Regions from separate parts of the Blautia aquisgranensis genome, predicted to be linked through region 3. Evidence: predicted binding sites of a transcription regulator. Region 3 holds the regulator's gene; each other region holds the start of a gene.
The links. The regulator Rex, encoded in region 3, represses fermentation and respiration genes when NADH is low (regulators of the CRP and FNR family bind a similar motif). The targets are predictions, from matches to a motif close to ATTGTTAANTANTTAACAAT.

Region 1 (3,217 bases), on a different contig from region 3:
AGCTTCCGATTTCAGGGATGATGCGAAGCGCACAGTTGGAGGTCGCCTGGAAAAGATCGGTGAGGTACAGGGTGTCTGCGTTACATTCGCTGATATAGTCCAGTTTATCGGACAGTCCGGCCAGGGTACCTGCAAAGTCTGCCGGATTGACAGCCATTCCCGTAAAGGTAGTTTTGCGGAACCAGTCCGGATCTTCTGCACAGATCAGGTCGGCAGCTTTCAGGGAAAGAGAACGTTCGCTGTAGATTTCTTTCATTTTTTTTGTAAGGCTGGTGAAAGTTCCGGCGACTTCCGGATGGTCACGGAACAGCTCGCAGTAGAGCCATTTCAGATCGTTGTAGTAGTGGTTCAGACGCTTTTTGTAGAGGGCATCATAAGCGGTGTCTTCCTTGGAGGTTTCGACTTTAATTGGTTCAGTTTTAGAGGTCTCGACTTTAATTGGTTCAGTTTTAGAGGTCTCGACTTTAATTGGTTCAGTTTTAAAGGTCTCGACTTTAATTGGTTCAGTTTTAGAGGTCTCGACTTTAATTGGTTCAGTTTTAGAGGTTTCGACTTTAATTGGTTCAGTTTTAGAGGTCTCGACTTTGATCGGCTCCGTTTTAGAAGTCTCAACCTTGATCGGTTCCGTCTTAGAGGTTTCGACTTTGACTGGCTCCGTCTTGGAAGTTTCAACTTTAATCGGCTCTGTTTTAGAAGTCTCGACCTTAATAGGTTCCGTCTTAGTAGTTGTAACTTTCTTTGGTTCTACTTTCGCAGTTTCAATTTTTTTAACATCGCCTGCAGCAACGGGAGCTTTTTTCTGCTGGCTCGTCTGTTTTGCCTGCATGGTTGCTTTTTTCTTCTGGAGTCTTTTTTTTGCCATGATAAATATTTCCTCCTTAAATTAAGTGATTAGTATCGGTTGTGAAAAATTAAATCTAAAGCTTATGAAAAACCGGCTGGCGGTTCTGGAATACAGTATAATAGGAAAAACCACATTCTCTTAGAACGTCAGCTGCCTTGTCAAAGGCGTAGCCGATCTTATCCGGAGTGTGTGCATCGGCGCCGATGGTGATGATTTCACCGCCCAGTTCATGATAGCGTCGGATAACGTTTACACAGGGGTTAGGTTCGCCAAGTCCGTAATGATAACCGCCGGTGTTCAGCTCAATGCCGATATTTTTACGGATCAGTGTACGGAGAATTTCATCCAGAATCTCCTTGTAACGTCCGTAGGAATACTGGCGGTTCTGGTTAGGACCATAACGTACTACGTAGTCAATATGTCCGTACACATCCATTTCATCAAAAGCAGCGATGTTTTCCAGGATGGATTCAAAATATTCCATGTAACATTCGGATTCCCGGCGTCCTTCAAAAAAATCAGGATAGTAAGGATCATATCCGTGCACCAGATGGGAAGATCCGATAACGAAATCAAAAGGAACCTCTTTCAGAAGCTCCGAAAAAGTTCCGGCTAGATGAGGCTGAAGTCCCAGCTCGATTCCGAAATTCACAGAGATCTGATCATTAAAAGCTTCTTTAAGCTCATCAAGGCGACTGCGGTATGCCGGAATATCCAGAGAAAAATCAAGTCCTTCCGGTGTTTTTGGATAATCCGGGTCAAGATGCTCGGTAAAACAGATTCCCTCAAGACAAAGGTCTGATGCAGTCTGGATCATATCCTCCATAGGAGTATCGGAATCTGCGGAAAAAGAGGAGTGCATATGGCAGTCCCATAAAATTTTCTGGTCCATGTTGTACCTCCGTAATTTATAACATCTGTGTTTTTCGATTGTGAGGCTGTACCTGTAACAGCAGTGGTACAGTTGGTTTCTGTCCGGCTGTATTTCCATATTTACAGGACAGAACTTTCTATCACAGAATTATAGCACATTTTCCAGGAATTTTCTTAATATTTATTTTGATATGCTTTTTTATAAATAGCTCTTGAATTTTTGTTTGGAATTAGGTACAATATGAAACAGGTTGATGTTTCTTTAACAAAGGAACGATTTAATCACCATTCAATTCATAGGAGGAATTTATCATGGCAGTAAAAGTTGCAATTAATGGTTTTGGACGTATCGGTCGTCTTGCATTCCGTCAGATGTTTGGAGCAGAGGGATTCGAGATCGTAGCAATCAACGATCTTACATCTCCTAAAATGCTTGCTCACTTATTAAAATATGATTCTACACAGGGAAGATATGCTCTTGCTGATACAGTTAAAGCAGGAGAGGATTCCATCACAGTAGACGGAAAAGAGATCAAAATCTATGCTAAGGCTAACGCTGCAGAGCTTCCATGGGGAGAGATCGGTGTAGACGTAGTTCTTGAGTGCACAGGTTTCTACACATCCAAAGACAAAGCTCAGGCTCATATCGATGCAGGTGCTAAGCACGTAGTTATTTCCGCTCCGGCTGGAAACGACCTTAAGACAATCGTTTACAACGTAAACCATCAGGGTCTTACAAACGAGGACAAGATCATCTCCGCAGCTTCCTGTACAACAAACTGCCTTGCACCAATGGCTAAGGCTCTTAACGATCTTGCACCGATCAAATCCGGTATCATGTGCACAATCCATGCTTACACAGGCGATCAGATGACACTTGACGGACCGCAGAGAAAAGGCGATCTGAGAAGATCCCGTGCAGCTGCAGTTAATATCGTTCCGAACAGCACAGGTGCTGCTAAAGCTATCGGACTTGTTATCCCAGAGCTTAACGGCAAACTTATCGGTTCTGCACAGCGTGTTCCTACCCCAACAGGTTCTACAACAATCCTTACAGCAGTAGTTGAAGGAAATGTTACAAAAGAGCAGATCAACGCAGCTATGAAAGCAGCTTCTAACGAGTCCTTCGGATACAACGAGGATGAGATCGTATCCAGCGATATCGTTGGTATGAGATTTGGTTCCCTCTTCGATGCTACTCAGACAATGGTACTTCCACTTGAGAACGGCACAACAGAGGTTCAGGTAGTTTCCTGGTATGACAACGAGAACTCCTACACAAGCCAGATGGTTCGTACAATCAAGCATTTCGGAAGCCTTCTGAACGCTTAATTTTCAGCGAACGAGTGTAGAAGAATAGACTCAGAAAGGGTCCGGTCTGTAGAGGACCGGGCCCTTTTTTTCCAGAAGACCACACAGAAAAATGTCTTCCGGAACAGAACTGTTAACAGAGTGGACAACAATACCGCTCGCCCTTATGAACTGCCATATGGCAGGAAT
Region 2 (3,217 bases), on a different contig from region 3:
GAAGAAGCTTCCAAGAGCTTTTGTGTATTATGGGCAGGATTCTGTGGAGGATGGTGGAAAACGTTATGACGGACTGGGCGTTTTTCTCCCCATCCATAAATTTGCGGATCGCCTGGAAAAAATGATCGGGATCGCTGATGAGATCGTAATGAAATAGAGTGTACAAAAAAGGACTGCTTTTGTATTGCTCCGGTTATCAGAAGGATAGTTGATGACCGGAAGCTACAGAAAGCAGTCCTTTTTGTATGCCCATCAGGTGCAGTAGCGGAACATTTTGTCCGTAAGGATCCTGGCGAAAATAAGACCCAGGGGAAGAGCAACGATGATCAGAATCGCAGCTGCAAACCAGGAGGCGGAAACATTCAGGGACATGATCCCCAGATTGTAGATCGCCCGGTAGAGATAAAGCCCGGGAACCATGATCACAATGGATGGTACGGTAATGGAAATCCTGGGATATCCCACTTTTGTTTTGATGAGGGAGGCCAGAAGTCCGGCTGTCAGTGCTCCGAAAAAAGCCGCGGCAGCAGGTGGGAAACCGGCAAGATCAACAAGCTCCAGACGCAAAGTGTTGGACAGTGCGCCGATGAAGGCGGCAGCTGCGGCAAGCGGGACAGGGCTGTTGAACATGACCGAAAAGCCGAATACCCCGCAGAAGCTTGCCAGAAGCCGGAACAGGATCCTCTGTGCTGCCGAAAGCTCCAGAGGCAGAAAATCCACAGGCTTCAGATGAAGGAGCAGTGCCATCAGCCAGGCAGAGACAGCAGCCACCATTACAACAATAATGGCGTAGGCCAGTCGTTCCAGCCCGGAACGCATATCCAGTTTGGCAAGGTCGATCCCGCTTGTGATAAACGGAAAGCCCGGAATGATAAACAGCATGGAACAGATGTATCCGGCCTCATGCTGGACGGAAATGTGGAACAGAAGCTCCGCAAGCTTCAGGAAGCCTGCATATACAAGGCAGGCAGAAGAAACGGAAAGAGCAATGCACATAAAAAGAGTAAAATGATGCTTGCCAAGCTTGCAGCGGATGGCGTTTCCGATGCCCGCGCCTGCAAAAGCCAGAATCATTTCCAGCGGGCCACCGCCCAGAAGAAAAGTAAATGCGCCACAGGCCAGTGCAGAAGCCAGTCCCAGGGCTGCAGGGGAATAAAGCCCGTGGATCCGCTCGATTTCATCTAACTGACTGTGCAGTGCTTCACCGCTCATATGGATACCTTCCGCAGGAAAATCACTGACAAAATGTTCCAGCCTGTTCAGCCTGGAAGTATTTACGCCGGTGGTAGTCAGACTAAGTGCATGGGAAAAACTGCTCTCACCGTCAAAGCAGGTGTAACTTATGGACATCAGTCCGATATCTGCGGAGCAGGTGATGCCAAGTGCTTCTGACAATGTATTCATGGAACTCCGTACCCGCCAGGCACCGGTTCCGCAGGAGAGAAGCATCATGCCTGTACGGCCGATCAGGGAAGCTTTTTCGGAAAGAGAGGCCTCGGTGATGGGCTGGCTGTTCCTGGTACTTACGTAGTTGTGCCAAGGGATTTCCATATGATTACGTTTGATCAGAATATCTGACATAGAAATCACTTCTTTCTATATATTAAAATCATATAGTTGCTATTATAAATATATATAATAACTATAATCAGATATATTGTAGCCATTATTCTGAAAAAGTCAAGTATAGATGGAGCAAAATCTGACAGTACCAAAACGCCACTGTTAAAGATTTATCATTTTTTTGCGGAAAATGAATTTTTTTGGTTGCTTTTACGTACAATTTATGTATAATTGTGGATAGGGAAGTTGGAATGACCAATTCCTTTGGCAGGATGACGAGAACCTGCAATAGTAGGTGGCTATCATAATTACTATTAAAGAAGAGAGGTAAATGTTAAGATGGCAAAAATCGATTTAACAAAGTATGGTATTACCGGAACAACTGAGATCGTGTACAATCCTTCTTATGACACATTATTCGAGGAGGAGACTAAAACAGAGCTTGAGGGCTTTGAGGTTGGTAAGGTCAGCGAGCTTGGTGCTGTCAATGTAATGACAGGTATCTACACAGGACGTTCTCCTAAAGATAAATATATCGTTATGGATGAGAACTCTAAGGACACAGTTTGGTGGACATCCGATGAGTACAAGAACGACAACCATCCTGCAACTCAGGAAGCTTGGGATGCAGTTAAAGATCTTGCTAAGAAAGAGCTTTCCAACAAGAGACTTTTCGTAGTAGATGCATTCTGCGGAGCAAACAAAGACACACGTATGGCTATCCGTTTCATCGTTGAGGTTGCATGGCAGGCACACTTCGTAACAAACATGTTCATTCAGCCGACAGCTGAGGAGCTTGAGAACTTTGAGCCGGATTTCGTTGTTTACAACGCATCCAAGGCTAAAGTTGAGAACTACAAGGAATTAGGACTTAACTCTGAGACAGCTGTAATGTTCAACATTACAAGCCGTGAGCAGGTTATCGTTAATACATGGTACGGCGGAGAGATGAAGAAAGGTATGTTCTCCATGATGAACTACTATCTGCCGCTTAAGGGCATCGCTTCCATGCACTGCTCTGCAAACACAGACCTTAACGGAGAGAACACAGCAATCTTCTTCGGTCTTTCCGGAACAGGTAAGACAACACTTTCCACAGATCCTAAGCGTCTCCTGATCGGTGATGACGAGCATGGCTGGGATGACAACGGAGTATTCAACTTCGAGGGTGGATGCTACGCTAAGGTTATCAACCTTGATAAAGAGTCTGAGCCGGACATCTACAACGCAATCAAGAGAAATGCTCTTCTTGAGAACGTAACACTTGATGCTGAGGGCAAGATCGACTTCGCTGATAAGAGCGTAACAGAGAACACACGTGTTTCTTACCCGATCAACCACATCGAGAACATCGTTCGTCCGGTATCTTCCGCACCGGCAGCTAAAGAGGTTATCTTCCTTTCCGCTGACGCATTCGGAGTACTTCCTCCAGTATCTATCCTGACACCGGAGCAGACACAGTACTACTTCCTTTCCGGATTTACAGCTAAACTTGCTGGTACAGAGCGTGGAATCACAGAGCCTACTCCTACATTCTCCGCTTGCTTCGGACAGGCATTCCTTGAGCTTCACCCGACAAAATATGCTGAGGAGCTCGTTAAGAAAATGGAGAAGAGCGGTGCTAAGGCATACCTCGTTAACACAGGATGGAACG
Region 3 (3,217 bases):
TCAGGTATGCCTTATACTGTGCATCACGAAGCTGTGCCTTCTTGAGCGCATAAGCTGAATAGTTTCCGCTGTATACACGGGTCTGGCCGGCCTCGATCTCTACCACCTTGGTGACTACCTTATCCAGGAAATAACGGTCATGGGATACGATGAATACCGCGCCCGGATAATTGAGAAGATAAGTCTCAAGCCAGGAAATGCTCTCCATGTCCAGGTGGTTGGTAGGTTCATCCAGAAGCAGGATGTCCGGCTTGGAGAGAAGCATCTTACCCAGGGCTACGCGGGTCTTCTGGCCTCCGGAAAGAGTCTCGATGTATTTGTCATAGTCTTCTTCTGTGAATCCCAGACCTTTCAGTACACCGGTAAGCTCGCTCTTGTAAGCATAGCCGTTCTCCAGCTCAAACTGATGGGTGAGACGGGTATAGGTCTCCATCAGACGGTTCAGGTCATCGCCGGTAACGTTGTTCATTTCCTGCTCCAGGGAGCGGATGCGGCGTTCCATATCGATGATGTGCTGCTTGGTGGTAAGAAGCTCCTCGTATATGGTATGGTGCCCGTGGATATCCTGATACTGGGCAAGGTAACCGATATTTTTGTCGCGGGCGAGCACCACCGTACCGGAATCCGCGGAAATCTCCTGCATGATAATGCGGAGAAGTGTAGTCTTACCTGCACCGTTGCAGCCGATCAGAGCTGCCTTTTCACGATCCTCAATATGAAAGGATGCGTCGTTCAAGATTACTTTTTCGCCAAAGGCTTTGCATATATTCTGACATGATAAAATCATAAAAACTGTCCTCCTGTACAAAGGATCCTGTCTCTGTTTCGTAAAAAACAGGAAAAATCCTCTACCTATTATAACGGAAACCGCGGGGATTTCAAAGAAAAAATCAAATATTTGAAAAAATATGAAGAAATTTGTACATAAGTCACAAGATTAATTGACAGGAAAATATCAATTCGGTATAATTAACCTAGTGTAAGATAAGGAGGGAAACTATCGTGGAGACAAAACAAATCTCGAAAGCGGTGATTAAGCGTCTGCCACGCTACTACCGCTACTTAGGAGAGCTGATGGAAGACAATGTAGAGCGTATTTCTTCCAATGAATTAAGTAAGAAGATGCACACCACAGCTTCCCAGATCCGTCAGGATCTTAATAATTTTGGCGGTTTTGGTCAGCAGGGGTATGGCTATAATGTACATTATCTTTATACGGAGATCGGTAAGATCCTGGGACTGGATACGATTCATCCGATGATCATTCTTGGTGCAGGTAATCTGGGACAGGCACTTGCCAATTATGTGGACTTTGAGAAAAGGGGCTTTAAGCTGGTAGGAATTTTTGATGTAAACCCTGTTCTTGAGGGAATTGCAGTCCGCGGACTGGAGATCCAGATGCTCAGTGAGCTTCCGTTTTTCCTGAAAGAGAATAACGTGGAGATCGCTATTCTTACTCTTCCTAAGAATAAGGCCAAAGAAATGGCAGATATTCTGGTAGAGAACGGTATTAAGGCTATCTGGAATTTTGCACATCTTGATCTGGAGACACCGGATGATGTGATCGTGGAGAACGTACATCTTTCCGAGAGTCTGATGACACTGTCTTATAATCTGAGTAAATACAGGCAGGAGCATGTGGAATAGTAAAATCAGAGAATGAGGCTGCCGGAGACGGCAGCTTTCTCTGTTACAGAGGGAGGTATAGAAACAGCATGAAGAAGCTTGTTACCTGCGGGGAAATGAAGAATCTGGACAGTGCCACAATCCACAAGATCGGAGTGGCATCAGAAGTTCTGATGGAGCGGGCAGCACTGAAGGTCGTAGAAGAGACAGAGAAGTACCTTGGAAAGAATGAACGGATCCTGGTTGTCTGCGGAAGCGGAAACAATGGCGGTGATGGAATTGCGGTTGCCAGGATCTTTCATCTGAAAGGAATTCGTGCAGATTTCTACATGGCCGGAAACAAAGAAAAAATGACCCGGGAGACGACCTTACAATACAAGATCGCCACCGGTTATCATGTGCCGGAGGTGAATAACCCGGACTGGAGTGAATATACTACTATAGTAGATGCCGTGTTCGGTGTGGGGCTTGCGCGTCCGATCGAGGGACGATATGCTGAGATCATTCATGAGATGAACAGTGCGCGGGCCAAAAAGATCGCTGTAGACATCCCATCAGGAGTTAACGGAGATACTGGCCTGGAAATGGGCATTGCTTTCAGCGCAGATCTGACTGTCACATTCGCATACCGGAAGAGAGGACTTTGCTTTTATCCGGGAAGGCTGTATGCAGGAAAGATCGTGGTAGCTGATATCGGGATCTATGAGCAGGAAGCTGTGAAGGCATCCGCACGCTGTCTGGAAAAGAAAGACCTGAAGCTGTTTCCGGAGCGTGATCCCGGCGGAAATAAAGGTACCTTCGGAAAAATTCTTTTTGTTACCGGAAGTGCAGGTATGTGCGGAGCAGCTTACTTAAGCGCAAGCGCAGCACTCCGGGCCGGGGCGGGAATGGTGAAGATTCAGACAGTGGAGGAGAACCGGATCCCATTGCAGATCCTTCTTCCGGAGGCTATGGTATGCACCCGTTTTGATGAGGAATCCAATGAACAGCTTCTTTCCTGGTGCGATGTGATCGTGATCGGACCGGGACTTGGAACTTCCGGGGAGAGCCGTGAGAGAGAACAGTGGTTTCTCACGGCAGCTGCCCGCGAAAAGAAGTATCTTGTGCTGGATGCAGACGGGCTGAATCTTCTGGCCGCGCATCCTCAGTGGAAGGAATTCTTAGGTGAGAATGTGATTCTGACTCCGCATATCGGAGAGATGAGTCGCCTCTGCGGCAAAACGATCCGGGAAATTCAGGAAACACTTGCCCGAACTGCCATTGATTATGCCGGAGAAACCGGCACTGTCTGTGTACTGAAAGACGCATGTACGGTTATTACAGATGGCAGAGAGGATATTTATCTGAATCTTTCCGGCAATTCCGGCATGGCCACAGCAGGAAGCGGAGATGTGCTTTCCGGGCTTCTTGCAGGCGTATTATGTATGTATCTGAAAACGGAGGAACAGCCTCCCATGGTTTTAAAGGCCGCGTTAGGTGTTTATCTTCACGGACTTTGCGGCGATCTTGCAGCCACGAAAAAAGGAAAGCGCAGTATGCTGGCAGGAGATATCATCGAATATCTGCCGCAGGCTTTAGCTATAGGTGAAGA

Region 1: the regulator Rex is predicted to act here: its motif matches at 1,968-1,987, upstream of gap (type I glyceraldehyde-3-phosphate dehydrogenase).
Region 2: the regulator Rex is predicted to act here: its motif matches at 1,722-1,741, upstream of pckA (phosphoenolpyruvate carboxykinase (ATP)).

The regions. Positions count from the first base shown of each region.
Region 1 is NZ_JBBMEJ010000007.1:111,095-114,311, forward strand. It holds gene WMO28_RS07590 (alpha-amylase family glycosyl hydrolase) at 1-862, opposite strand, end outside; gene WMO28_RS07595 (histidinol-phosphatase HisJ family protein) at 918-1,736, opposite strand; gene gap (type I glyceraldehyde-3-phosphate dehydrogenase) at 2,030-3,049, shown strand.
Region 2 is NZ_JBBMEJ010000003.1:235,283-238,499, forward strand. It holds gene WMO28_RS04535 (DUF4866 family protein) at 1-157, shown strand, start outside; gene WMO28_RS04540 (threonine/serine exporter family protein) at 253-1,581, opposite strand; gene pckA (phosphoenolpyruvate carboxykinase (ATP)) at 1,903-3,217, shown strand, end outside.
Region 3 is NZ_JBBMEJ010000022.1:16,552-19,768, forward strand. It holds gene abc-f (ribosomal protection-like ABC-F family protein) at 1-787, opposite strand, end outside; gene WMO28_RS14565 (redox-sensing transcriptional repressor Rex) at 1,003-1,647, shown strand; gene WMO28_RS14570 (NAD(P)H-hydrate dehydratase) at 1,716-3,217, shown strand, end outside.